DNA from 4 places in the Paenibacillus sp. N3/727 genome. Region 2 is predicted to be linked to each of the others. Evidence: riboswitches for the same ligand, from Rfam matches in the RefSeq annotation. Region 2 holds a riboswitch; each other region holds the start of a gene.
The links. A riboswitch is a leader RNA that binds a small molecule or an ion and turns the genes downstream of it on or off. The one in region 2 is predicted to bind thiamine pyrophosphate.
Positions count from the first base shown of each region.

Region 1: another riboswitch for thiamine pyrophosphate. It lies ahead of MNQ98_RS02840 (ABC transporter substrate-binding protein); the one in region 2 lies ahead of MNQ98_RS20220 (Ykof family thiamine-binding protein).
Region 3: another riboswitch for thiamine pyrophosphate. It lies ahead of tenA (thiaminase II); the one in region 2 lies ahead of MNQ98_RS20220 (Ykof family thiamine-binding protein).
Region 4: another riboswitch for thiamine pyrophosphate. It lies ahead of MNQ98_RS24990 (ECF transporter S component); the one in region 2 lies ahead of MNQ98_RS20220 (Ykof family thiamine-binding protein).

Region 1 is NZ_CP093336.1:631,048-638,421, reverse strand. Features, by position in the region: gene MNQ98_RS02860 (glycoside hydrolase family 65 protein) at 1-575, shown strand, start outside; gene MNQ98_RS02855 (EAL domain-containing protein) at 679-1,725, opposite strand; gene MNQ98_RS02850 (GGDEF domain-containing protein) at 1,810-3,327, opposite strand; gene MNQ98_RS02845 (VOC family protein) at 3,705-4,088, shown strand; TPP riboswitch at 4,178-4,288, shown strand; gene MNQ98_RS02840 (ABC transporter substrate-binding protein) at 4,392-5,423, shown strand; gene MNQ98_RS02835 (MTH1187 family thiamine-binding protein) at 5,469-5,762, shown strand; gene MNQ98_RS02830 (ABC transporter permease) at 5,759-6,520, shown strand; gene MNQ98_RS02825 (ABC transporter ATP-binding protein) at 6,598-7,374, shown strand, end outside.
Region 2 is NZ_CP093336.1:4,385,006-4,392,379, forward strand. Features, by position in the region: gene MNQ98_RS20195 (siderophore ABC transporter substrate-binding protein) at 1-508, opposite strand, end outside; gene MNQ98_RS20200 (iron ABC transporter ATP-binding protein) at 692-1,450, opposite strand; gene MNQ98_RS20205 (iron chelate uptake ABC transporter family permease subunit) at 1,447-2,391, opposite strand; gene MNQ98_RS20210 (ABC transporter permease) at 2,381-3,334, opposite strand; gene MNQ98_RS20215 (nitroreductase family protein) at 3,817-4,422, shown strand; TPP riboswitch at 4,588-4,688, shown strand; gene MNQ98_RS20220 (Ykof family thiamine-binding protein) at 4,764-5,363, shown strand; gene MNQ98_RS20225 (nucleotidyltransferase domain-containing protein) at 5,556-6,269, opposite strand; gene MNQ98_RS20230 (class I SAM-dependent methyltransferase) at 6,412-7,134, shown strand; gene MNQ98_RS20235 (methyl-accepting chemotaxis protein) at 7,334-7,374, shown strand, end outside.
Region 3 is NZ_CP093336.1:1,244,357-1,251,730, reverse strand. Features, by position in the region: gene thiE (thiamine phosphate synthase) at 132-806, opposite strand; gene thiD (bifunctional hydroxymethylpyrimidine kinase/phosphomethylpyrimidine kinase) at 803-1,723, opposite strand; gene thiM (hydroxyethylthiazole kinase) at 1,720-2,562, opposite strand; gene tenA (thiaminase II) at 2,624-3,289, opposite strand; TPP riboswitch at 3,431-3,534, opposite strand; gene MNQ98_RS05565 (LLM class flavin-dependent oxidoreductase) at 3,600-4,679, opposite strand; gene MNQ98_RS05560 (DHA2 family efflux MFS transporter permease subunit) at 4,769-6,262, opposite strand; gene MNQ98_RS05555 (ABC transporter ATP-binding protein) at 6,300-7,374, opposite strand, start outside.
Region 4 is NZ_CP093336.1:5,368,147-5,375,520, forward strand. Features, by position in the region: gene MNQ98_RS24980 (energy-coupling factor transporter transmembrane component T family protein) at 1-268, opposite strand, end outside; gene MNQ98_RS24985 (ABC transporter ATP-binding protein) at 265-2,028, opposite strand; gene MNQ98_RS24990 (ECF transporter S component) at 2,021-2,650, opposite strand; TPP riboswitch at 2,737-2,851, opposite strand; gene asd (archaetidylserine decarboxylase) at 3,019-3,822, shown strand; gene MNQ98_RS25000 (SDR family oxidoreductase) at 3,826-4,689, opposite strand; gene MNQ98_RS25005 (helix-turn-helix domain-containing protein) at 5,123-5,908, opposite strand; gene pdxR (MocR-like pyridoxine biosynthesis transcription factor PdxR) at 5,975-7,374, opposite strand, start outside.

The sequences.
Region 1 (7,374 bases), 2.6 Mb from region 2:
ATCCGAAGCATCTCCCACTGAACCAAAACTGGTCATGGGACCGCATCCTACGTTCGGTTTACATTAAGCAAGCCGACGTGCTGCAAGGATTGTTCTTCCTGGGTGACCGTTATGATCTGGACACCAAGAAACGCAACTTTGATTTCTACGAGCCGTTCACCGTGCACGAGTCCTCTCTCTCCCCTTGCGTGCATTCCATTCTCGCATGCGAACTGGGATACCAGGAGAAAGCGTATGAAATGTACCTTCGGACCTCACGTCTCGATCTGGACAACTATAACAATGATACGGAAGACGGCTGCCATACGACCAGCATGGCGGGCACCTGGATGTCTGTTGTTCACGGTTTCGGCGGTCTGCGCGTCAAAGACGGTGTGCTACACCTGAATCCGTTTGTTCCTGGACACTGGACTTCTTTCTCCTTTAAGGTTATGTTCCGTGGCTCCCGCCTGAAGGTGAACGTTACAGACAAGGAAATTATCGTCTTGAACGAGACTGATATTCCAGCTGTTATCAGTCTAAACGGCAAAGAGCACACCATCAGCGGTATGGGTGACGTAAAAGTGGCCAGATAATTAGATATACAAAATGAAGTCTGACGGGTATAAGAATAAGGGTACTGTCTCAAAGACGGTACCCTTTTTATTTTTGTAGAATATCTGCGCCTCACATCGTCCCTTACGAACATATCAAACTGCGTTCATAGTCACGTGGCGGGCGGCTGTCCGGCTTTCCGAACAAATAACCTTGGGCCAGCTCTATGCCGATTCCGCAGCAAAATTCAAATTCTTCACGTCGTTCAATGCCTTCAGCCAGCACCTTCGCACCAAAATCATGGGCGATGTCCGTAATGGTCAACAGCTGTTTTTGCTGCGCCGGGTTCACATCACAATGGTCAATTAGACTCCGGTCGATCTTCACATAATCCGGCTTCAGCCTGATCATCTGTTCGAGCGTGGAATAGCCGGCTCCAACATCATCCATCGCTACGGAGATCCCATTTCGTCGGTACACCTCAAATATGGATTGAAGATGCTTCACATCATCCATACGCTCTGTCTCAACCACCTCAAACACAAAATCCGTCGGTTCAAGCGACAGCCGTTCAATCGTATCAAAGGTATGAGTGAGACAAAATTCCGGATTATATATGGAAGAGGGCAAAAAGTTCACAAAACGCTTAACACCCTTCGGTAGCCAAAGAGCACTCGTCTCAATTGCTGATATTCTGGCTGCACGATCCAAGAACGAATGCAGCCCTGTCTTACGCGCAGTTTCAAACAGCTCATAGGGCTGAAACGGCACGCCGTTCTCGCTCGAACGCAACAAAAACTCATAAGCTACAATCTGTTCAGAACCGTCCACAATCGGCTGCATAAAACTCGTAAACTGCTTTTCCAAAATCATGTTAACAACATCAAAATGCTTCATGCGTTCCTCAAATTCACGTAGTGGTATCCACTTATGCTGAACATCCGGTACAGCTCCTCCAGTCACGTAAAAGTTCAATTGCTGCCGGATGAACGGGGGAAGATCTTGCATAAGCTGCATTAAGAAGAGCATTTCCTCACGATCACTGTAATGGACGGCACAGCTTTCCGGTGTCTCTTCCACAGCACGGCCGTTCTCACGGAACATCAAAATCAGCTCGGCAAATACCGGACGTATATGAATGGTTCCCTGGTCCTCAATCGGTTCAATGGTGCTGCAGTTATTGCAAAACATGATTGTCCTCCTCAGCAAACTCACTCACTATCTATACTTCTTATCGGCATATAGCTTACAAAATCTTTGCAATTTTTAACATTTTTATGATGAAACTGTAGGTGAAGATTGGGCATAAAATTGCCAGTCTACCCCATTTTCCTTGGCTGCATACATCGCAGAATCAGCTCGTCCGATCAACTCCTGATCATTCGCGGCATGATCCGGATATACCGCGAGTCCAATGCTAGCCCCCGTCTGGATCTCGACTCCCTCCAGCTCATAGGGCTTACTCAAGAGCGCGCTAATCTGGTCAGCTAGTTCCGCCAGTTCTCTATCGTCCACGGCAGGATAGACCATAACGGTAAATTCGTCCCCGCCCAGACGGGAAACAATCATTCGTCCGCTGTCCAAGGAACACAGTCTTCGTGCTACCATTTGGATAAGCAGATCACCGGTCCGGTGACCGTAGCTGTCATTCACGGATTTAAACTGGTTCAGGTCCATATACAGCAGACCCAGCCTACTCCCCTTTTGGTCAGCATCCTCAATGCTCTCCATCAGTTGGGTATTGAAATAACGACGGTTGTACAAGCCTGTGAGATCGTCATGATGGGCGAGATACTCACTTTGCTTCAAGCTGACGTGCAGACGCTCCATCAGCCGGTCATTTTCCAATTGGATGAGCACCTGACGAACCAGAATAAACAATACGCTAAGCGACAAGCCTGTAAACAGTCCGCTCCATCCCTCGAATCGCTCCGTGATCAGATAAAAAAGCCACCCGAGAACACCGTACGGCAGCAGATACTTTACCAAAAACGTCCCAAATGCAGGCTGCTTGTCCTTCACGATGTCCTTTTCCCGCATTCCAGAAACCGAACGTACGCCCGCCATTCCGATAAGGAACACAGCTGTTGTCCAGAGCAGATCCAAATAAGGGTTCGGAACAGCCCCCACCAAATCGACAGTAACTAAATAAAATAGATTACCGATTACAAAAGCCAAGCCACCAAAACAAAGATACACTGCAACCATTGCCTGAACTTGCTTGGCATTAGCATACAAGACAAGTGTGAAAAATATCAGTATAATGCCGCACACTGGATACATCAGGTTTACCCAGAGCAAGGTCCCTTCTCCTTCTAGGAGGTAACCCTGCAGTTGAGGCTTCAAGAGATATTCCCAACTTACCGTAATAAAGACGATAAATATAATAACGATATCAAACATAAACCGCAGACCTCTAAGCAGTCCTTGTTCGTGTCCGAACAAATAGACTAGCCCTGTGGTAAACAACACCATCTCCATGGTCCAGAGCCAATCCGCGGCGCTCAGTTCAGCCAGATATTCTCCCTTGGTCCATATCGGATATGCCCATACGAACTGGGCTAAGCCTTCGCAGATCAGCCCCAGCATGACCAACAGCCAAAAAATCCGCAGCGATCCCATATGCCGCAAGGCAGCTAAAGCGAGGTATCCTGAAGCGGTGAGCGGCGCGATAACTGTCAGGACCCTCTGAACAGCCACGGCTTCCGGAACCCAAAGCACAACCATAAATTGAACAAACAAATATATGACCGCCAGCCTCAGCGGTGCCATTCGTGCTATATTCCAGTTCATAAGCGTTCCCCCTGTAAAAGGTTAGCTTGTGTAGACATGATGTATGTAGTAGGCCTAAAGAATTATGATATTTATCTATTGTAATGATACTTTTTACCCACCAGGAAGTAAAGAATAGAACGCAAAAGTGTAAGATTTGAACCTACCTGTGGAAGATCTTCTCCCTTTTACAGTATAATGAAACCATAAAAAGACCCGACGCCGACGGTTAATCACCCCCTTGGATGCTTGCCGTTGCTGCCGCGGGCCTAACTCTTATCAGTTTGGTAGCTTACATGCTTCATATGAAATTCGTGTAACCCCACTTGACAACTAGGAATTAAATGCTATGATTCTTTTAATTTCTTAAACTTTCATTTTAAAGGAGTGCCTAAAGGATGTCACAGAGACGACTGGATCATGTAGGTATTGTGGTGCGGGACCTGGATAAGACGCTTGCATTTTATACGGAAGTTGTCGGACTTGAGCTAAAAGGACGGCTTACACATACGAACGGAGTCATAGAGCTGGCATTCCTCGGCTTTCACGGTGCAGATGAGACCGAAGTCGAGCTTATTCAAGGGTACAGCGATTCCCTTCCGGCTGAAGGGACGGTACATCACTTTGCTGTAAGCACAGACAACATTGAAGAAGAATACGCCCGGGTAAAAGCTCTGAATGTACCGCATTTAGATGAAGAAATCGTTACTCTGCCAAACGGGCATCGCTACTTCTTTATTCACGGTCCCGAAGGGGAGAATATTGAATTTTTCCAGCGCTGAGGATATCCATAGCTTTCAGGCCTTCACTGGACAGATGTTGAACGCCGGACTATAATACACGTAGTTAATCATAAATTATGTGAACAACTTCATAAGAACCGGGGTGCTGGAATTGGCCGGCTGAGATTGTATACCTTAACATACTGACCCTTATACCTGATCTGGGTAATGCCAGCGTAGGAATGTGTATCTAGCGGTCTCTTTATACCGCTATCAACCTTTGCGCTCGTATGCGTCCCGAATTTCGGGACGCTTTTTTTGTGATTAGGTAAGTAGAAGTAATTGTTCAGAAGGAGAGAGAACATGGTACGGAATAAAAGATGGATGTCCTTGGTCATACTCTGCACGGTGCTGCTTGTCGTTGCCGGATGCGGAAACAAAGAAAAACCGAACAATGAAGGAGCTAGTGATTCGAACAAACCTGCTGCTGAGCTGCGGGACGTTCAGGTCATGCTGGACTGGTCGGCAAACACGAACCATACAGGGCTTTACGCTGCAAAAGATCTTGGATATTACGAGGAGGAAGGGCTCAACGTCAAGATCATACAGCCTGGTGCTGGTGGCAGTGATGCTCTGGTCGCCTCAGGCAAGGCTGACTTCGGTGTCAGCTACCAGGAAAGTGTCACTCTGGCACGGACTCAAGGCGTGCCGCTCGTTTCGATCGCAGCCGTGATCCAGCACAATACGTCCGGGTTTGCCGCTCCGGTTGACCGGAATATTAAAAAAGCAGCCGATTTTGAAGGAAAATCTTACGGCGGCTGGGGTTCCCCTGTAGAAGAGGCTGTGATGAAATCGATCATGGAGAAGGATAATGCCGACGTAAGCAAGGTAAAAATGATTAATATGGGAGATGCGGATTATTTCACTGCCGTGAAGCGCGATATTGATTTTGCCTGGATCTTTTATGCTTGGACCGGTATTGAAGCCGAGCTTCGCGGAGAGAAACTGGATATGATTTATGTAAAAGACTATTCAGAAGCGCTGGATTATTATACACCTGTACTGGTCACGAGCGAGAAAATGATCAATGAAGATCCGGAACTGGTAAAAGCGTTCATGCGCGCCACGGCTAAAGGCTATGACTACGCCATTAAACAGCCGGAAGAAGCAGCTGCACTCCTCTCCAAGGCGGTACCCGAGTTGGACAAAGATCTGGTGCTGGCTAGCCAGAAGTGGCTCAGCCCGCTCTATCAAGACGATGCTCCCCGCTGGGGAGAACAGAAAGAAAGCGTATGGAAGGGCTATGCTGATTGGATGTTTGAACGTAAACTGCTGGATAAGCCGCTCGAAGCAAGCAGCGCGTTCACGAACGATTTTTTACCGGATAGCCCATAAATCGCAGAACCATAGATCCGATATAACGAAAGGATGGAATGGACCATGGCAAGTACACTGCTCAGCATTCAAGTGATTCCCAAGACGCCCGACGGTCGGGATAGCATACCTTATGTAGACGTAGCGATCAAAGTCATTCAGGAATCAGGCGTCAAATATGAGGTGAACGCGCTGGAAACGACACTGGAAGGAGAACTGCCAGAGCTGCTGAAGATTGTGAATGATATGCACGAAGCACTTTTCCAGGCTGGTTGTCCGAGCGTCATATCCCAAGTGAAAATCGCGCAAAATCCTGAAGGAATCAGCATGGACCGGCTGACTGAGAAATATCGTCCATGAGGATTTGGTGGAATCGTCTATGGCCGCCCTTTGTGGCGGTCCTCTTCTTTTTAACAGTGTGGCAGCTGGCTGTCTCCTTGTTCCATGTGGAAGATTGGATCCTACCTCCGCCTTCGGACATCGTCAGGGAAGCCGCTGCCGGAGCCGAAGATCTGCTCGGACATATACTTGCCACCCTGCAGCTGACACTGATTGGCTTCGCCATCGGAACAACTGTCGGTCTGGTTATCGCGCTACTTCTCCATCTGGTCCCTTGGATGAAAACCGCACTATACCCGCTTCTCGTCGTAAGCCAAAATGTGCCGACAATTGCGCTGGCTCCACTGCTCATGATCTGGTTCGGGTTTGGAATCTTACCTAAGGTTATTGTCATTACACTCGTGTGCTTCTTTCCGGTCGCCGTCTCAGCCATGGATGGTCTTGCTCGTACTGACCGGACGATGATGAATTACATGGAGATGGCTGGTGCAAGCAAATGGCAGACGTTCCGCAAGCTGGAGCTACCTCATGCCCTCCCCTCCATCTTCTCTGGCGTCCGGATTGCCGCTACGTATTCGGTCATGGGTGCGGTGATTGGGGAGTGGATCGGCTCGGACAAAGGAATCGGATATTTCATGATGCTGCAGAAATCCGCATACCGTACGGACCGCGTTTTTGTCGCTATTTTTATCATTGTCTTGTTAAGCCTGCTCATGGTTGCGCTCATAACTCTGCTGGAGCAACGGCTCACCCGCTGGAATCCGAAGCAGGAAAAATAATCTTCGCACCAATTTACAAATAAGGGAGGTGTTTTCAGGTGAAGGTCAAATTAAACCCTGCGAGCCAACAACACCAAATGGATCATCCTGAAAACTCGAATGAGCTCTCCTCTCCGCCTGTGCTGGAAGCACGTGGTATCACTAAGTCATTCCGGGATCGCAAACAGGAGGTCCGGGTACTGGATGGTCTTTCACTAGCCGTACAACCTAGACAATTCGTCTCCATCATCGGACCATCCGGCAGCGGGAAGAGCACGCTGTTTCACATTATAGGCGGGCTAACTGCGCCGGACGCCGGCAGCATCTGGATGGACAGCGCAGATGTAACCGGGCAAAAGGGCTTGATCGCCTATATGCCACAGCAACCTGCCCTTTTCCCATGGCGCACGGTCGAGGACAACGTGCTCCTTCCACGTGAACTCGCCGGTATGCCCAAGGTACAAGCACTGGAGGAAACGCGCCTCTGGATTGAACGGGCGGGACTTACCGGATTTGAAAAGGCTTATCCGCACACACTATCAGGCGGCATGCAGCAACGGACCGCTTTTCTGAGAGCGATGATGAGCCCGCAGGAGGTGATGTGCCTGGATGAGCCGTTCAGCGCACTCGACGCGCTGACCCGCAGCGACATGCAGCGCTGGCTGCTCGATATATGGGAGGAGCATCGTCGCTCCGTTCTGATGATTACACACCATATTGAAGAAGCGCTGCTTCTGTCTGATACGGTGTACGTCATGTCGAGCCGTCCTGCCTCCATTTTGCAAAAAATCGAGGTGCCTTTCCCTCGTCCCCGTCGGGAAAATATTCTGTCAGATCCGGCTTTCTTGGACTTGAAACACGAAATTTCTGCTATG
Region 2 (7,374 bases):
TAACCTGGCTTTCTTTACCGAAAATTTGGCCGAGAGTATTCATATTTTCTTTGAAAGAATCCATATATTTCGTTGTGTCTACGCCCATGTAAATCGTTGGCGCAATTTCAGAAAGCTCTTTGTATGCATCGCTCTGTCTGCCGGAAATAATAATGAGATCTGGGCTAATTTTGTTGATTTTTTCAAAATCCGGTTCTTTCAATCCACCCACGTTCTCATATTTACCTTCACTATATTTGGACATATAAGGTGGAACATTCTTTTGAGGAACACCTGTAACCTCTACGCCCAGCTTATCCAGTGAGTCCAATACACCAAAATCAAATACTACAATTTTCTGAGGATTTTTCGTAATTTCAGTTTCTCCAAGTTCATGCTTAATGGTCATTTTATCGCCTGTAGCCTCTTCCTTATTACCGCTTGCACCCGTTCTCTTCTCATCAGAACCACATGCGGCAAGAGCTAGTGTAAGTAAGGATACCATGAACAACATCAACATTTTCTTCATTTCTTAACACCCCTGTTTTATTTAGTTACTATATTTAATATAAATATTAGAAAATAAGGTTAAATTTTACATTTTCATGCCATAAGAGATCCCTCCGCTTTGCTAAGCAGACCCCTTTAAATTTATGAACGAATAAGCTCATTCGCATATCTTATTCCTTTTTAACTTTGTCCCAACTAACGCTTATGCGTAGTAAACACAAATCTTGTTATCGTTAATCTCTTCAATCTCAATGTCCATATCATAGATTCCTCTAAGCACATTGCTCTGGATAATCTTATCTGTTCTGCCCTCATTCTCAATTTTGCCGTCTTTTAGAGCTACGATATAATCCGAGTAGCAGGACGCAAAGTTGATATCGTGAATGACAATCACAATCGTCTTATCCAAATCCGTCACCAATTTTCTGAGGATTTTCATGATTTGGACAGAATGCTTCATATCCAAGTTGTTAAGCGGCTCATCAAGCAAAATATAATCTGTATTCTGAGCGATTACCATGGCGATATAAGCACGTTGAGTTTGACCGCCGCTCAGCTGATGCAGATATTTATCCTGCATGTCTTCCAGCTCCATGTAACGAATGGCTTCATCGATATATTTCTTGTCCTCATTCGTTAATCTGCCCTGAGAGTAAGGGAAACGCCCGAAGGATACCAGTTCTCTAACGGTCAACCGAAGACTGATATGATTCGACTGCTTCAAGATCGAGATCTTCTTGGCAAGGTCGCCACTCTTCCATTGGCTAACTTCCTTACCTTCAATCATGATCTCTCCACTGTCTTTCGTAACCAGTCTGCTGATCATGGACAAGAGGCTACTTTTACCGGCACCGTTCGGTCCGATAAATGACGTAATCTTACCTTTAGGTATCGAAACCGATACATTATCCACGACTTTTTTGCCGCTGTAAGCTTTAGATACGTTAGTTACCTGGATCATGATTTACTCTCCTTTAATAGCAGATATATGAAATAGATGCCGCCGATAAAGTTAATGATGACACTCAGCGTTGTTGAGAATGTAAACACTCGTTCAACAATTAACTGACCTCCGACCAGAGCTATAATGCTGATCAAGATGGAACCTGTAATTAAGTAGGAATGACGATAAGTTTTCATAAATTCATACGCCACGTTAACAACAAGGAGTCCCAGGAATGTGATTGGACCGACAAGGGCTGTTGCCACCGAAATCAGAACCGCCACGATAATAAGCATTCTTTTGACAACATAATCGTAATTCACACCCAGGTTGATCGCATGTTCACGTCCTAGCGCCAGTACATTGAGATACTTGAAATACCTAGCGAAATAAATCAGGGTAATCGCCACTACTATGAAAGCGATGACTAACAATTCTGTTTTTACATTGTTGAAACTGGCAAACATTTTGTCTGAGACAAACTGGAATTCATTCGGATCGATCAACACTTCCATAAAGGAAGATAAGCTTGAGAATAACGATCCGAAGATCATCCCGATTAATAGAAGAAAATATATATTATTTCCTTCCCTTCGGAACAAAATCTTGTACAAGACTCCCGAAAAAAGAATCATGCCGCCGACATTGATCAGAAAGTTTATGTTACCCAGCTCATACAGCTTAAAAGAACCGAAAGCGAATATGACAAATGTCTGTATTAAGACGTATAAGGAGTCCAGTCCCATGACGCTTGGCGTTAAAATTCGATTATTAGTGACCGTTTGAAACACCGTGGTAGACAGCGCAATTGAGCCGCCTGTTAGAACAATCGCCAACACCTTCTTGATTCTTCTCGGCAGCGCGTAATCCCAGTTACCTCCAATATCAATGAACAAGAAGAGGCCTATCAGGATGAGTGCCACCGCGGCCAGCAGACCGGTTTTGGCTTTATATGTCATATGCCTTTCTCCTCATCAGTAAGTAAATGAATATACCGCTTCCGATTACACCCACGGTTAAGCTGATCGGAATTTCATAGGGATAAATGATAATTCGGCCGATGATGTCGCAGAAGAGAACAAATGCGGCCCCGAGCAGTGCGGTATGCGAAAGGCTTTTTTTCAAATGATCCCCCAAGTAAAGACTCACGATGTTTGGTACAATCAACCCCAGGAAAGGTATCATACCTACAGTCAGAACTACTGAAGCTGTCACCAGAGCCACAATGATCAAACCGATGTTAACAACTCTCCGGTAACGAAGTCCCAGATTTGTTGCGAACTCCTCTCCCATGCCCGCCACTGTAAACTTATTAGCGAACAAGTAAGCCAGAATGACCAGAGGAACACTTATGTACATCAGCTCGTACTGCCCCTTAATGATCATCGAGAAGTCACCCTGCAACCAAGCAGACATGTTCTGAATAAGATCATATTTATAGGCAAAAAATGTAGCGATCGAGCTAATAATATTCCCGAACATCAATCCAACCAACGGGATAAATACGGCATCCTTGAATTTGATCTTGTCGAGGATCTTCATAAAGATCATCGTACCTGCAAATGCAAACAGGAATGCAACCAGCATTTTGATCAGAGGACCCGTGGTTGAGAACACCAGCATCGCTACCAGAATACCCAGCCTTGCGGAATCCATAGTCCCTGCCGTTGTTGGAGATACGAATTTGTTCCTGCTGAGCTGCTGCATGATCAAGCCGCAAATACTCATACTGACTCCCGCCAGAATTAGACTGATAAGCCTCGGTATACGACTGACTAGCATAATATGCTGTTGTTGCTCCGTCATGCGGAACAGGTCAAGCGGTGAAATGTCCTTTACTCCTATGAATAAGGAAATAATGGATAACACCACTACTGCTGCAATCAAGTATCTTTTATTCATAGCTCTTCCTTCTATGCGGGATGCAGTTCCGGTATGATCCGGCTGGATGTGGATATCACTCTCAATGAGATTGATTATCATTTGCGATCTAAAGTGAATTATATCATCACATTCTCAACCCGACAAGTATAATTGAGAATCAAACTCAATTATATTTTTAATTTTTAGAATATCTGTTCATCATTTGTTCATAATATTAAGTTTCTTACATGATAAGATCACTTGTTTAAATCGCTTGGTTCAATTATTTGTTTAAACTTCAAAAAAAGTGATTAATAAAAATCTTGACAAAGCATTCTGTATTATACTAAGATACTTACGTATCAATCATTTCTTACAAAACGTAAGTTAGTGAACGTTGTGAGAACTCCATACGATTGATCCGAGTATTAGAAACCAAGATGCATAATCACAGGTATATCAAGGAAATGCTTATATCAGGTGAAAATGCAAAAATGATAATTTTAGGAGGATTTTATTTTATGTCAACAGATTTCAGCACTGCCCTCAAGAATCGCCGCTCCCACTATGCAATCAGCAAAGATTCCGTTATTTCGGATGAGCGTATCCAGGAAATCGTAAATGAAGCTGTAAAACATACTCCGTCTTCTTTTAACTCCCAAAGCGCCCGTGTGGTTGTACTTTTAGGAGAACAACACGATAAGCTGTGGAACATGACAGAAGGTATTCTTAAAGAAGTTGTAGGCGGAAGTGAGGAGCAATTTGCACCCACCGCTCAAAAAATGGCTGCTTTCCGTGGAGGTTACGGCACTGTTCTCTTCTTTGAAGACAGCAGCGTTATTTCACACCTGCAAGAAAACTTTGCTCTTTATGCGGATAACTTCCCAATCTGGTCTCAGCAGTCTTCCGGAATGCTTCAGTTCGTAGTATGGACAGCACTTGAAGCAGAAGGTCTTGGTGCTTCCTTGCAGCACTATAACCCACTGATTGATGAGAAAGTAAGAAACGAATGGAACCTTCCTGAAAGCTGGAAGCTTATAGCTCAAATGCCTTTCGGCAAACCTACAGCCAAGCCTAGCGAGAAAGAATTCCAACCTCTTGAAGATCGCGTAAAGCTGTTTAAATAAGAACCTATTCAAGAAAGCACCGATTATAATCGGTGCTTTCTTTCATTATTTATAGTATCTTATACATATTGATATATCCTGGTCACGGCGCGTACAATATCGCTATAACGATTTTATCTTCAATTCATTGAAGTTCATTTTCACTCAACTTACTGACTCATTTTCAAGCTGAACTAGGGGTGCCTCGTGCTGAGAGACGAATTGTTCGTCAACCCTTACTACCCGATCTAGGTCATACTAGCGTGGGGAAGTGGAGCTTTATGTTTATTTTGCTATAAGCATAAAACTGCACTCCTTCACAGGGTGCAGTTTTTTTATATCTTATTAGGAGGTTATTATGTATGAATAATCCAGCATGCGGGACCAGCAGGATCGTAGGCTGCCGTTTCTCTGTATTTCCGATGACAGACAGGTTCGTTCAGGTCATTACAGAAGCATTGGCGTCCGTAAACACGGACAAGGTATGGATGTATACCGATGATTTATGTACTTGTATTAGAGGCAGAGCTGAACATGTATTTGACGTAACCCGTGCGATATTCGCGCATTCAGCGGCCACTGGCGTACATACCGTATTTAATGGAACATTCTCCATTGGATGTCCAGGCGACAGCAAAGGTGATGTGTATATGTCTGAAGATGATACACGTATGAACGAAAGTCTTGCGGGTTCCGCTAATATTGAAACTGCTTGTCATTTCTCGCTCTATCCACTCGGCACAGAAAATTATATGGACATCATATACCAAGAGGTTGAGCGAGCAAAATCAAAAGGGACTTTAACACAAGGCATCCACTATGCCAGCCGACTGGACGGCACATTATCAAGGGTGTTCGACACGCTCGAAGATGCCTTTATGCATGCAATTCAAACTGACCGAAGCCATCTGGTTATGACAGTTGTGGTATCGGCCAATAGCCCTTCACCAAAAGAAATCTAGCACATGATACTATCACACAAAACAAAGATGAGCTCGGCCTGATTGCAGGCCGAGCCTTGTTTCTTTTGTTCTGCTTAGTTGCTTATACCCATGTGGATTCCTCCTGAGTTTAAGTTTCGTGTGATCTAAAATCACATTATAAATGTATTGAGATGGAAGCGATTTGGTAACGACCAATACCCCCAATCTCGGCTATTCTTCATACCCGATTAAATGAGGTCCTCCATAAGGCTGTAGGAGTTTCGGCACAAATTCAAGCAAAGCTCCCCGGTCATCGTGAACATACAGCATCTCAAGTGCGTCCTCCAAATCCGTCGCGATGCTGGAATTAAATGCAGACAGCAAGCGATATAATGTCTTTCCTTCACCCGTCCAATGTTGATTTGCTCTAAGAATAAACTCGCAAAGCAGCATAGTCAATTTTTGAGCGATAAACCACATTTCTACACGTTTGTCTGAGGCTTTTAAATCCATCATAAATTCGGTTACAGCATAACGGGCTACATCAATATCAAATGAAGTATAGGGCAACGGGCCATAATCCAGATCGCTTTGGGCTTCTTCTCGAATCTTCTCCCCTTCCGGGCGGGAAAGTATTACCCTCCCTTCTGCAAGTATCCGCTGCAGAGTTGGATTTCCGGCCATTACACCTGCATCAAACTGCTCCCGGTATCCTGACGTTGTCAGGAAGAACAGTTCCACGACCCAGCCGAATGATTCAATCGTTTTTCGATTGAAGTCTTCCACACTGTCATCTATAAGCACAATATCGAGATCAGATTGTTCGTTGTGCTCTCCTCTGCCTGCACTTCCTCCTAAAACAGCTATCAAGCAATTCGGATAGTCCCGAAATATCAGTTGTTTGGCTGCCTCAAACGGCTCAGTTTTCACGATGCGTTCCCCCATTGTTTGATAAATACCTCCTCAGCCGAGAAAAACGGGCTCAAATTATTAAATTCAGCTAAAACCCCAAAGGTACCTTAAACATATGGTAAATAGACGAATACACTTTACACCGAATAAAGGAAGAATTGGGGGACTCAAGATCATGAACTATATCAACATGCTATCCAAATTAGGAATGGGAAGCGCTCATCCGGGAGGATTTGAAGCAACCCTAAGGTTATTCCGGAAAGAACCAATTCCCCTAGGCAGCCGTATTTTAGAAGTAGGCTGTGGGACCGGTAGAACTGCATGTCACCTGACCGAGCAAGGATATAGCGTTACCGCTATTGATCTGCATGAGAACATGCTGAATAAAGCCCGAATGCGTGCTGAAGCCATGGGTCTGGATATTAACTTCCTTCAGGCTGATGTGTGCTCTTTACCATTTGAGGATGAGCAGTTTGATTACGTGATTGCAGAGTCAGTCACGGTATTCACCAATGCAACCGAATCGTTATCCGAGTACTGCCGGGTATTAACCAAGGGAGGCACGCTGTACGACCGTGAATTGCTGATGGACAAACCGATGCCGTCTGAAAAGCAGAAAGAATTAGAACAGTTTTTTGGCATCCCTCGTCTCATGAATCGTGAAGAATGGCGCAGTCATCTCATGGAGAGTGGATTTTCCTTTGAGGAAGCTTTGGAATACAACCACTTTACAGATCAAATGAAACAGGAACAAATCCGACACCTGGATACGCTTGAATGCCGGGATGAAGGCGCACTGTTTGATCTGTCCCTATGGGAAACATTATTTCAACATGACCGGATGATATTGGACAATACGAATTTTTTGGCTTCCGCCTTGCTCAAAGCTGTAAAGTGATGATTTGAGGTTCATATCCAAGGGGAAAAGAATTGTAGACCCACCTTCTTTTCCCCCTCTGGCTTTTTACCAGATAGACTATTTGGACTATTTTTTATTATTTTAAATCCATACAATGTAATTCGTTATATCTACTCATGTCGAACAATGTTATAATCGTGGTAAATATATCCTATGCTTAAAGGAGGAACTCTTTCTCATGTCGTGGTTCAACAAGCTACCGATCTCCAGTAAAATAAC
Region 3 (7,374 bases), 3.1 Mb from region 2:
CTGCTGGAGCACTACAAAAAGAGCTTTTTCCACCTCTCAGTGGAAAAAGCTCTTTTCAAGTTTCCAACTTATGATTCCTATGCTGTATTCTTTAGCTCGAATAAAGCGAGAATCTCAAAAATTCAAAGTCATCACCCCAACCTCACTACTGCCCGGTTCACTGTGGCCGCTATCCCCTCCACTACACTCCTAACCCGATCCGCCTGCGTTACCGCAGAAATCACCGCCACGCCATCCGCACCTGCGCGGATCACTTCCTCCGCACGTTCGGCGGTAATGCCGCCGATCCCAACGATAGGCAGTTCGATTCCAGCTCCACGCATCTCACGCAAAATCGCGGTACCTTGCGCTGCTTTGGCATCGTCTTTAGAGACAGTCGGGTAGATCGGCCCAACGCCGAGATAGTCCGCGCCGTGAAGGATCGCTCGGCGGGCTTCTTCCACCGTGTGGGCGGAAACACCGAGAATCCGGTTCCCGATCCGTTCTCGGACGGTTTCGGCGGATTCATCGTCTTGGCCGATATGTACGCCGTCGGCGTTCAGTTCCAGGGCCAGTTCAACATCGTCGTTCACAATGAACGGCACGCCAGCACGGCGGCACATGTCCTGCATTTGTCGGGCGAGTGTGAACATCGGCTCACTGGACAACGCGTTCGTCCCTTTCTCGCGGAACTGGAACATCGTGATACCACCGGCTAACGCCTCTGAGAGTACCCGCTCCGGCTCTACCCGGCAGTTCACACTGCCCATGACCAGATACATCCGAAGGTATTCGCGCATCATGGCGGGAGAAATTCTCTCCTTCATCGTAGCACCTCCTGACGACGGCGACCGTAGGCCCAATGATTTGTCGGGCCGTGACCCTCACCCAGATTTAGGCCGTCCTCGATAGCCGCCTGGATGAATGCTCTGGCATTCGCAATGGCAACTAGTGAAGGCATTCCCTTGGCTAGTCCTGCAGCAATCGCGGCGGAGAACGTACAGCCCGTGCCATGCGTATGGACGGTGTGCACCCGTTCGCCGGTCAGCTCTGTAAAGACCGATCCATCATAGATCAGGTCAACGACCTGCCCGCTCCCTTGGCGGTAATCGTCATTACGGCTAAATCCACTCTCACCGCTACCCGTGCTATTTCCACTAGTTCTACTCTCTCCGCTAAAGCTACCATCCTCGCCCCCATCATGCCCGCCCTTAATCACAACGATCTTCGGCCCAAGCTCACGGATACGCCTTGCGGCTTCCCGGCGATCCCCCATTGACCGGATGCTCATCCCAGACAATACTTCCGCTTCCGGAATATTTGGAGTAACGACCAGCGCCAAGGGCAACAAATCCTCCTTAAGCGCCTGCACCGCTTCTGTCCGCAACAGCTCGGCGCCTCCTTTGGCGATCATCACTGGATCGACAACAACTTTTTCCCAGCCAAACTTCCGGATTTGTTCTGCGACCATGCGAATAATATCTGCACTAAACAACATGCCTGTCTTCAAAGCATCCACCCCAAGGTCTGACCCTACGACCTCGATCTGCTCCGCCGACGCTTCCGGAGGCAATGGATATACCCCATGAACACCAAGTGTATTCTGTACCGTTATCGCAGTAATCGCCGACATGCCATATACGCCAAGCTCCTGAAACGTCTTAAGGTCCGCTTGGATTCCGGCTCCTCCGCCACTGTCCGAACCGGCAATCGTCAACGCTCTGGTAACGCGAATGCTCGTCATCGTCTGTCACCTGCAGCGGCTGCACCCAATTCGCGAATAGCTGAGCAGCCAGCTACCGAACCCGGGTGCAGCTTGGAGAGCTCATCCAGGAACGCGATCTGGAAGCTTCCGGGTCCGAGATCAGACGTACGATCCGCTGCCTGTGAGGCAGCCGCACTATAAAAAGCGAGGCCTACAGTACCTGCCAGCATCAGGTCCGGTTCAACCGCAGCGAAGGCGCCCAGCACCGAGGTCAGCAGACAGCCTGCTCCCGTAACCTTCGTTAGCAGCACATCTCCACCGCTTATGATCCGGACTAACGTTCCATCGGTAATGACATCCTCCTGTCCGGTGATGGCGACGATCGTGTTCAGCTCTCGCGCGGCACGAATCGCCAGGTCCACATTACCGCCATCCGCGCTGTCTCCAGCATCCACGCCTTTGATCTCTCGTTCCTCTCCCACAAGATGCGCGATTTCAGCTGCATTGCCCCGCACCAGTGAGATCTTGACCTCGCTGAGAATTCGCAGAGCCGACTCCGTCCGAAACGTTGTGGCTCCCGCGCCCACCGGGTCCAGCAGAACCGGGACGCCATGGGTATTCGCCGATTGCCCGGCAATAATCATCGCGTCCACCAATTCGCGAGACAGCGTTCCGATGTTCAGCACCAACGCGCCTGCGATCTTCGCCATGTCAGCGACTTCATCAGGCGAATAAGCCATCACCGGCGATGCGCCCAGCGCGTAAAGGCCGTTCGCCGTAAAATTGGTCACCACCACATTTGTCATATTATGTACGAGCGGTTTGTTTGTTCGCACCTTTTCAAGGAGAGTAGAAAGCTCTTGATCCAGCATACTCATATTGATCAGCCTCTCTTATCATTATGGAATCGCAAAAATATCACAAGTCAGCAGCCTACACCTACAATGGCCACTCCTCCTGCCGGTAAGCCATGTCCCAGAACATATACTCCAGCTGGCAGCTGAGCATGAAGTGTTCAGCCATACGCTCACGCTCGGCAGCCGTTGCTTCTTGCGCCCACGCATCCACACGATTACGGAAATTGGCTGCTGCATCCTCGGCCCGGTTCCCGTAAAAATATATCCACTCATAGAACGGATGGGTCTCATCCGGCTGAACCTCATCCAGCAGCTTCCGGCCGATCTCCAAATACGTCCAAGGACAAGGCAGCAGCACGGCCATGATCTCACCGAGACTGCCTTCATGCGCAACCGTCAACATGTGACGAATATAATGATGCGCGGACGGAGCGAGCGGATACCCTTGCATTTCTTCATAAGTTACCCCTGCAACAGCACAGAAATTTTGATGCGGATGCACCTCGCTGTGGAGAATAAAAGAAATCTGTTCATTAAAATCTGCAATCTCATCCCGTGTTCTACATTTGGAAATCGCGATCCCGTAAATCCGCATATAAGCATTCAAATACTCATAATCCTGTTTGATATAATGAATCAGCTGTTCCTTGGACAAATTCCCATCTGCGATACCTCTCACAAAGGGATGTTCATAAATCGCCTGAAAAATGCCGTCCGCCTTCTGACGGAGCTCTTGCGTAAAGCTCATCTTTCCCACCTCCAACATAATGAAGAGCAGGAAGTCCCGTAAGACAGCACCCTCGGAACAACACAAAAAAGCCGCCCCGAAAGCTGGAGCGGCTTCATCTATATGCCTATGAGTGTGAACGAACACATCGCATTTAAGACCTTATGACCGACTCCACTTTCCTACGCTAGTATGAACTAGATCAGGTTCAAAGGGTCCAAGATACACTCTTGTCTCAGCCGCTGACGGCTCCCCTAGTGGACTTCCTATTCTATTGAGTAATACTGTACAAAGGTTTACTAGATCTGTCAATTATCACTATATGAACAGACTAATATGGAGTTGCAATTTTACCCTTCTCGCCCTGAACCGACCCGCTCTCCCACACCGAACTCGGAATTTCCCGCTTCAGCACAGGTGCCACTTCCTCAGCAAACCGGTGGAGCTGCTCCTGCTGATCCGCCTCAGTAAGACCGTCAACGCTGATGCTCAGCACGGAATGTCCGAAGGCTTCGTGATAATTTAGGATTTTCTCGATCACCTGCTCCGGACTACCGATGAGTGCCGGACCGTTCTCCATATTATCCTCCAGGCTCTCAAACGGCGATTGGTTATGCTTAGCTGATTCCGTTGCACTGAAAGCATTATAGTACGGCTTGAACCGGCGTATAGCCTCTTCTGTTGTATTTCCCAGGTAGAGACTGCCCGAACCCGCTCCAACCACCGCTTTGGCTGGATCATGCCCGTAGTAAGCCAGGCGTTCACGATAGTGATCAATCAGTACTTTGTATTTAGCCTTGGGATGAAAGGAGTTCGATGAGAAAATAGGCTCCCCGAACTGGGCTGCCAGCTCCGTCGACAAGGTGCTTGACGCACTGCCGTGCCAGATCGGAATGGAGGATTGATAAGGCCTCGGGTAAGTCGTCACTTCATGAAGAGGCGGACGGTAGCGGCCTTCCCAGGTAACATTGTCCTCGGTCCACAATCGCTTCAGCAGCCTGTACCGCTCAGCCATGGATTCCCACTGCTCTTCCTCTGTAATGCCAAAGAGCGGGTAATGCCGCGGATCATTGCCCTTGCCGATAATCATGTCCAATCTTCCACCGGACAAATGATCAAGCGTCGCATAATCCTCTGCGACCCGGACTGGGTCTAGTACACTCAGCACCGTGACCGTGGTCAACAGACGGATACGGGATGTTCTCGCTGCAATCGCGGTTAGCACAACAGGGGGAGAAGAAGACAGGAATGGAGCACCGTGCCTTTCCCCTACACCGTAAGCGTCGAAGCCCAATTTTTCAGCGAGGATGGCCTGTTGGATGACATTTTGAAATTTTTGCTGCGGGGTCCAAGACTCCCCTGTTACGGCATTGGGGAGGTTCATCATTAAGCTGAACAAAGCCACCTTCATCTTTTCGCAGCCTCCTACTTAAAAGTTCATGTCCACTTACGTCAGGTGCTTAGCGATCATACCGTGAACAACCTCTATCTAAAATCACATTACATCGAATCACTGATCTTGGAGCTGCCGGAATCCACGGCACGCCCTCTTCTCCGGAGAAGAAGAGCTAGAGGAACTGCCAATGCCACTAGCGCGCTCGCGATAAGAAAAACATCATCGATGCTCCGTGTGTAGGCCGCCATATGCAGCCACTCCGGGCTTCGGTCGGAAGGGCCGGTAAGCAACCGGGATTCATGGACGTTCATCCGCGCATAGAACAGTGACGTAAACATGCCGAGTGAAATCGAGCTGAACACCTGCCGCAGCCAGTTAAGCAGCGCTGACGCATGGCCTGACTCCTGCTCCGTTACTGCTGCCATGGCAGCACTTGTTGCTGGGGAGAGCGCCAGCCCTGATCCGACATTGCGGATGCACATCCAGACCATGACGGAGATCAGCGTCGTTTCCACATGAAGCCTGCTGAAACGGAAGGTTGTGACCAACAGGATCAGGCTGCCCAACGCGATGAGAAGAGCCGCTCCCCAAGAGGCATACCACTTGCCCGACAGGAAGGTTGCGATGGTTAGGCACGCCGCTGCCGGAAGAAACAGCAGTCCGACCTGGAAGGGAGTCATTCCCTGGATTTCCTCCAGAAACAGCGGAATGAAATAGACACCAGAATAGAGAGCGAAGGTTAGAATTAGCGAGACAGTCAAGCTGATCGTAAAGGTAACATTGCGGAACAATCTCAGATTCAGAAGCGGCTCCCTGGTCTGCAGTTCAACCCGAACAAACAAGACCGCACACAGACCGCCAATGATCAAACACCCCCATGTTAAAAGCGATTGCATGCCCCACGCATGCATATTGCCAAAGAGCAGCAGCAGAGCCAGACTGCCCATCGTGGCCAGCACTAGGCCCGCTAAATCCAACCGTTTCCGAACCCGTGTAAATCCAGACGGAAGCAACAGCAGAGCGGCGATCCACGCAGCCACTCCTATCGGCACCGTCACCAGAAAGATCAGATGCCAGTCATGCTGCTGGAACCAGCCGCTCAGCGAAGGGCCGATGGCGGTACCAAGTACCGTCGAAAATGACCACACACTGACCGCTAGAGGCTGTCTTTCACGCGGCAGCGTCTGATAGATCATGGTGAGGGAAATTGGTTGAATCAGCCCACAGAACAAGCCTTGAACCATACGAAATCCAATGAGTGCATAGATGTTCCAGGACAACGCACACAGAATGGAACCGACCGTAATTCCCGCAAGTGACAGCAAAAACATGGATTTTCCTCCAAAGCGGTCACAGAGATATCCGCTCACCGGCGTGATCATGCCGCAAGCCAGTGAAAAGCCAGTAATGATCCACTGCACTGTGCGCAGCTCGGTATCGAATATACCAATGAACCCCGGGAGGGACACATTGAGTGAAACAACATGATACATGCCGACAAAAGAGCCGAGAAATAGCGTGATCAGAACAGGCCAGAAAGGAAGATCAGGCTGCCCGCTGCCTGTCTTAGTCGAAAGACAACCCGTATTTACTGACAAGTCATGACCTCCAGTTGGAGCGTTGCCGCTATTCTTCTCACAACGGATAGTGACAGGCTGCATAATGACCGCTGCCAAGAAGCCGTAGCTGCGGTTCCTCTTCACGGCACCGCGAGGTTGCGAACGGGCAGCGGGTATGAAAGCGACAGCCTGAAGGCGGATTCGCCGGAGACGGAATTTCTCCTTCAATGCCGCCTGTCGGCTGGTCCCCGCCAGGGGCCCTCTGTGGTATGGAATCAATCAGCGCCCGCGTATACGGATGGGCCGGCCTCAGAAACAGCGATTCGCTTGGCGCAATCTCCACCAGCTTCCCAAGATACATCACACCGATCCGGTCGGATATATGACGAACGACCTGCAATCCGTGAGCAATGAACAGATATGTAAGTCCGAGCTTCTGCTGCAAATCCTGCAACAGATTAATAATCTGCGCCTGAACCGACACATCCAGAGCAGATACGGCTTCATCCGCGAGGATAAACTGTGGATTCAGTGCAATGGCTCTGGCAATTCCGATGCGCTGCCGCTGGCCGCCGGAGAATTCGTGAGGATACCGCTCCGCCCATGAAGGATCGAGCCCGACTAATCCAAGCAGCTCATGGACACGCTCTTGCACATCGGATGCAGACAGCTGATGGTGAACCTTGAGCGGCTCCGCAATGCTATCCCCGATCTTCCAGCGGGGATCAAGCGATCCGTAGGGATCCTGGAATATCGTCTGCATATGACGGCGTACCCAGCGCAGATCTCTTCCCCCCAGCTTCGTCAGATCCTCTCCTTCGAACAGAACCCTGCCTTCCGTTGCCCGCTCCATCTGCAGCAGAATTCTCCCAAGGGTCGATTTCCCGCTGCCGGATTCACCGACAAGCCCAAAGGTTTCTCTCCTCCGGATGGAGAAGGTCACATCGTCCACAGCCCGGATCAACTTCTTTCCTCCGAAGCCTCCCCTTTGCACGGGATAGTATTTTCGCAGATTCTCTACGGTAAACAATACTTCCTGATCTCCTCCTAGTTGCTGATTCAGGACATTCAGGACATCCGCGCTGCTGGGGCTCTCAACCGATGACGTTTCCCCGAGAACAGCTTCCGAAGCAGCTTCAGAAGCAGCCTCA
Region 4 (7,374 bases), 980 kb from region 2:
ATATATTCTCGCCCCGACCAAACAGCATCATCGAGGAAGATGAAGATAGAAACGCAATCGTAAACGGAAGGAAGAACAGAAGCATTTTCCAAGGCTTTATGCCACTTAAGACCAACAGACATACGGTAAAAATAACAGCTTGATACATGACAAAATCAATATCATGTGTCAACACGGTCGTTAAGAATAGTCCCATCAGCACCCCAAGCTTTATGACCGGATTCGCACGGTGCAGCCAGGTCAGCCGATCCGGTTTCCAGAAGTTCATCGGCTCACCCCCGATAATATCAAGCTGCGTTCCCCCGGAATCTGAGCGGATCTGTTTTCACCTATGGGACTGGCCTTCAATCTGGAAGAAGCCTGCTGCGAAATAATCTTCCCCTTCTGGACTTCCCATATATGAGTTGCCGCTTGTTGGGCAATTTGCATCTCATGGGTTACCATCAGAATAGCTGTACCTGCCTGGCGCAATTCTTCACACATCTCTAAAATGGAGAACGTATTCCGCGCATCCTGTCCAAACGTCGGCTCATCTAGCAGCAGCACCTCCGGTTCTCGTGCCATCGCGGTCGCTACGCTTAGCCTTCGCTTTTGACCGGTGGACAACTGATAAGGATGACGCTGCTCTAACCCACTAAGCCCGAATCGCTTCAGGGCGTCACGCGCAACCAGTTCTGCCTCTTCCAGCGGTATTCCATCCACAAGAAGAGAATAGGCCACTTCATCCAAAACACGTTCTGTGACGAATTGAAGCTCTGGATTTTGGAAGACAAAGCCGATTCGCCCCAGCATTCCTTGCCGGAGTTTTCGTTCCTTTCTCTTTTTCCCTGGCGGGACAATATCTCCACCAAGACGGTATTCCCCTTCCGCCCTAAGCAGTCCCATCAGACCGAGCAGCAGTGAGCTTTTACCTGCTCCGTTCGGCCCGATGACGGCTGCGAATTCGCCCGGATAAACCGTAGCTTTATCAACTGCCACAACCGGCTGCCCTTTACGGAGCACCGTGAAATCGCTCAGTTCAAGTACCGGGTCCTGATTCACTACCCCCACATGGAATTGTTCCTGTTCTCCACCATGCCATCCCGTAATTCCGCTGATATTTCCGCTACCCGAATTTGTGGATAACTCTCTTATATGGGCTGCGCTGACCACACACAGACCTTCCACATCTATATCTTCACATAATTCCGTCCTTACCGTTACCGAAGTTAACGATCGAAAGGTTTCCGCCCCGGTAGGAGATCCGGCATAGTCGTCCCATACGCCAGGATACCAGATGCCGTATTCCGTTAACTCTTTCTGAAATGCGGTAAACACGACCTCGGGGCTTCCCTGGCCCAGAATCACGCCATCCGGGCCAAACAGCACCACCCGGTCCACATAAGCTGCCATTTCTTCAATCCGGTGTTCTACAATAATGAGCGTCCGTCCATCTGAAACGGACTTCACAGCTTCCCAAATCTGTTCCCGGCCTTCCGGATCCAGCAGCGCTGAAGGCTCATCCAGAAACAACACCTCCGGTTGAAGGAGCAGCGCCGATGCGAGTGCAAGACGCTGTTTCATCCCCTGGGAAAGATGGCTGATCGGAATATGTAAATTTTCTAAGCGCAAGCCAACGGAACTTAATACTTCTTGCATCCGGCCAATCATCTCTTCCTGTGGTACACAAAGGTTTTCGAGCACAAAGGCCAGTTCTTCATCCACATACGGCATGCAAAACTGGGTGTCCGGATCTTGAAACACATACGCCCAAGAAGACGGAATCCGCTGATCCGAGCATTTCATCGGGACCTCTATCGCATGGGGTATCATCCCGCTGAGTACCTGAAGCAATGTGGATTTACCGCATCCGCTCGGTCCGAGCAGAAGCACCTTTTCCCCTTTTTGGGCAGCAAAAGACAGATCTTTAAACACCAGCCGATCTTCACCCGGAAATTTCAGTCGCAGCCCTTCCACATACAATGAATGGGATGGTACCATTCCTTCGCCAGCACTCGCTGAATGCTGATCACCTGGGTTCTCACACATGGCGCGGATCATCCAGAGCTTCATAATCTTTGGCTGAAGCAGGTCGAAGCAGTGAGGTTACACCTGTCCGCTCCAATGCCTTGGCCAAAGCGAACATCAGAAGTCCTGCAATCAACGCACCGCTCGCAACACGCATGCTGTACTTGGCAACAAACATCCACCACACATAATTGTCTGTATAAGCTAAATAGAAATCCATCACCATCGAACCGATTGCAGACGCTGCACCGGCCAGAGCAACAGTCCAGGCAGCATGTTTCCGGTAACGGAAGGCGGCAAATACCAGCTCCGCTCCCAGACCCTGTATGATACCGTACAGAAGCAGATTCAATCCCCAGCCGCTTCCGAACAGTACTTCAACATGCGCAGCTGCAAGCTCTGCAATTAATGCTACCCCTGGCTTGCGAATCAACAGAAATGCAAGCGGAGCTGCTGCGAACCACATGCCGTACAGCATCTCATCCGCCTCAAAAAATAACGGCTTAAACAGGCTGTATACCGAACCCCAGAAATGGTATACCACACCTAGAACAAGCGAGACCAGAACCGTAACGAGAATATCACTAAGCCGCAGTCCCCTTCTAACATTTCCATTCTTTTTTGCTTCAACACCAGATTGCATCACAGCTTCTCCCCTCTTACCCCAAATTGAATTAACAAACACGACAAAAAACCGTCTGGAAAATATGCGCAGACGGAAAATAGGCCCTATCAGGGTCGGATATTCTCTACGCTGGCATTACCCAGTTCAGATTAACGGTCAGCAGCGGGATCAACATCTGCAGTCTCAGCCTGATTCACTCAAGCCCCCGTATTCCCTATTCGGTTTTAAGCTGACTTTAAAATACACCAGTCCTTCCTGAATTTGCAAGCCCCTTTTTTTCAAAATCCCCTTTTTATTGATTTAGCCCTTATTCTATGTCAATATAATGCAGAGTGCGCATACATCCAAAAACGCTATTTGTTAATGCAAGCACAAAGGAGAATTACATGGCTAAACAATTACTGAGGCTAATGACAGAACTCTCTTCCCGAAAGTGGGTATCCCGCATCATGGGTAGCTTTTCCCACAGCAGATGGAGCCGTTATCTCATACCAACGTTTATACGAATATATAAAATTCCCGCCCATGAGGCTGAAAAAGAAATACATGAATACCGTTCGCTAAACGAATTTTTTTCCCGCCGTCTAAAAATGGGCATGCGCGCAATCGATGAAACAGCGAGCGCCATGACCAGTCCTGTTGACGCCCTTATCACAGGCATGGGCCCCGTCAAAGCGGGAACCATTTTGAACGTAAAGGGCCAGGATTATACCGTCGACGAATTGCTGAACCATTCTCCACGGATGGGGAACTATCTTAATGGCTATGTATTCGTGCTTTACTTGAGTCCTACCGACTACCACCGGATTCATTCCCCGGTAACCGGTAAGAAAGCAGAAAGCGAACATCTCCGGGGCAAGGTGTATCCGGTGAACGATTTTGCGCTCACCAATATCCGAAATGTACTCAGCCGCAACGAAAGACTCATTACATATATCAGGCATGAACACGGCGAAGTGGCCGTTGTTAAGGTTGGCGCTATGAATGTCAGCAGTATTCGTTATACCGACGAGAAGACGAATGAATGGCGCAATGGCGATGACCTCGCCTACTTTGAATTCGGCTCTACCGTCGTCCTACTAACAAAGAACGGAACCTTCACGCCTCGTGGTGATCTAAAGCTCGGGGACAAGGTTAAGATGGGAGAATTGCTTGGCCTGCTCCACGAGCCGCCAGCCAAGAACTCCTGAATTTCAGCGCTTCCTGCTCAGCGTTTTCAACACGATGCGCTGGAACATCCGGTAAGGCAGCAGCAGCTTGGCTGTAACGGTCATACGGGTGCCCTTCGGCAGCCGATATCTGAATCGGGGAGATTTCATCCGTGCGATTTCCCCCACCAGATGGGCCACCTCTCGTGGGTCGCCACTGCTTTCGGCGGTTGCTTTTGAGAAATTCAGCACATCATCCAGCATAGCCCTATAGGGAGATCCCTCTTGTGCGCTAATATCGCTAAACCCTTTACTCCATATGGCTGTACCATACGCACCGGGTTCGATCAGCACCACATCGATTCCTAACGGCTGAAGCTCCAGTGAGAGGCATTCACCAAATCCTTCTACAGCGAACTTTGAGGAGGCATATGGTCCGTAACCCGGAAATCCGACTACTCCGCTAATACTACTCATAAAAATAATTCTGCCTTTTCCTGTTCTGCGTATGAGTGGGAGGGCGGCTTGTGTCACAGATACGGTTCCGAAGAAATTCACATCCATCTGTTTCCTCCATGCTTCAAGCGGCACCTCTTCTACAAATCCGCCAACGGCCTCACCCGCATTGTTCACAAGAAGATCCAAACGCCCCCATAACTTCTCAACTTCAAGTACAGCGTTCTTTACCAATTCCGGCTCGCATATATCCAGCGTGACCACATGAATCCGTGATTCCAATCCTGCTTCCCTTGCTAAGCTGAGCAGTCTGTCCGAGCCTTCCGGCCTTCGCATTCCCGCCGCCACCTGGTATCCCTGTCCCGCCAATTCCAGACATATCAGAAGTCCGAAGCCGCTGGAAGCCCCTGTTACGAACGCTGTTTTCCCTGTTAACTCCCCCATTGTTCCCATCCGTTCTCTCCTTCAGACCTTGATTGTTCCAGTGCTATAATTCCCTACGTTCTATCTATCTTAGTATCCGCCATACATAGATTCAATAGCATACCAACCAAGAAGAAACGCCTTCGGCATCCTACGTGAAACATATAAATCAAATATTTCAAAAAAGCACCCCGCTATGTTCGAAGGTAGGATAATTCCACCCGGGAAATAACGAAGGTGCTGAAATGTATTATGAATGAATTAGAACCACAAATCCTTTTCAGGCTTCGTATTCTTAATCCGACGCAAACGGTTTCTAAAAATGCCACAGCCTCCGCAACTACAAATCAGGCTGCGCATCCGTCTTCTTTGGCTCATTGCCGGTACCCCCCTCTCTGTCTTTCCAAGACCTTATTCGGAGTATTCCCCTTACAATTTCCCCGTGAACCAGAGCTATCCTGCTTTAGCGAACCTCCGAAGGACTTCTCCCCGTGTACTGCTTGAACTGGCGGCTGAAAAAGAAAATATCCCTATATCCGAGAGCATCAGCCACCTCCGTCACATTCATTCCCTGGTGGAGCAATAGATGCTGAGCCCGCTCTATCCTCATTTTGATAATATATGACTGTACCGGCGTGCCGATAAGCTCCTTGAACTTAATCGAAAAATAGCGTGGAGACAGCCCGGCCCTTGCCGCCAGATCTTCAACCCGGTGCGGTATACCCGGATGCAGGCGGACGTAATTGGCAATCTCATGAATCGCTTCAGTCAGATGATTGCTCGCTTTCTTGATCACCGGTGAATCACGGTCTTCCCTGAGCAGGTAGATCATCAGTTGTTTTAAAATGACTTTTCCTTCTTCTTCTGCCCCGTAAGGTTGATCAAGGTACAGCCGAACGTATCTGGCAAGCAAATATTCAAAATCCATTGTCTCGTTCAGCCTCCGGTAAGGCGCCGGCACCTCGCTGACAGGATCGGTAACATCAAAATGTATGTAGGTTAGAACTAACGGCTTCTGAGGGTTATGTGTGGCACTCGTATGATCACCAGGGTAGAACAGGAAACAGCTTCCTTTTCCTACCTCAAATGGCTTGTCATTAAGCACTACGGTCCCTTCCCCGCTCCACACGTAAAACAAGTCGTAATTTTGCATCGGCTTTTCGCGCTTTTGCCACTTCCACCCCGGTTCGCAGGCGATTTTGGCCAAGGCGGGCTTGATTACAAAAGAAGACAGCGATGCATTCAGCATCACGTCACTCCCCCTTGTCTCTCCAAAGTTAATCTATCTCTCTATCACCATGATACTCCTTTTTTTTTACTTTTGCATGTCCTCCCATGCGAGAGCCATTCGAGAGACACCTCTTGCAATTTGTTCTTCATTCAGATGGGAGAATCCGAAGCATGCCGCCAGGGAGCCGGGGGAAAGCCGGTATACAGCCGCATCCCTGAATTCCACGCCTCTCTTGCGTGCAGCCTTCTTAAAAAGCTCATACGTCTCACCATCATGAAGCCATTTCGCATAGACATGCAAACCCGCATCACCCGGTTCCAGCTGAAACAAATGTGTTGCCTTTTCCTCCATTTGACTGCAAAAAAACCGATGTCGCCCTCCATACAGCCGGGTCATCCGGCGCAGATGACGACTGTAGGCTCCCCTTGATATAAAAAGAGACAAGGCACGCTGCTCCAACAGTGACGATGACACTGGCTCATACAATGCCTTGGCGGCGATCACCGGCTTCACCAACGCCTTTGGAAGAACGGCGTATCCAAGACGCAAGCCGAGGAACATCGTCTTGGAGAAAGATCCAATAAAGATCACATGCCCTCCGTCATCCAGTGCTTTAAGCGGCTCCATTGGACGACCGCCCCAGCGAAATTCGCTATCATAATCATCCTCAATAATGATCGCTTGATGAATCCTTGCCCAATTCAACAGTTCTCTCCGTCGTTCTAAAGACAGTACAGCTCCAGTTGGATATTGACGGCTCGGTGTGACAAATAAGAGTTTTGCATTCCAGTCCTCCGGAATAAGACCAGACCTGTCTACCTCCGCTGGCACAATGATTCCGCCGCAAGATTGTACAGCATTTTTTATCCCATGATATCCGGGATTTTCAAGGACGACCGGATCGCCCGAATTTATTAATAATTGAGAGAGAAGGACAATACCCTGCATCGATCCGCTGAAAATAACGATATGATCAGCATCCGCCTGGATTCCCCGGGTAAATCTCAAATGTCCGGCAATCGCCCGGCGGAGTTCCATATGGCCGGCAGAGAACGATTCCCGAGATATTCCCTCTTTCGCTTCATTGGCTGCGTGACCTAAAAAACTTTTCCATTCCGTATACGGGAAATTTTCGGAAGCCACCCGCTCTCCTGTAAATGCTATGAGCTCTTCCGCACTCCCTTCAGTCTGACCACTTGGAGATGACATCATCTCTAATACACGTTGTCCCCATGTGGATAACATCGGACCGCTGTTTATAGGCTCGATCTCTTTGTTTGAAAGCGAAGCTCCCCTTGCCACATAAGTTCCGCTGCCTGTCATAGCGTTCACGTAACCTTCGGCAAGAAGCATATCATAACTTTGTGCAGCCGAACCCCGCGACATTCCATACTGCCGGGCAAGCTCACGTGTTGCAGGCAGCCTTGTTCCCTCCGGCAGAGTACCGTTAATAATCGCATCCCGCAAAGCATGATATAAGGCCA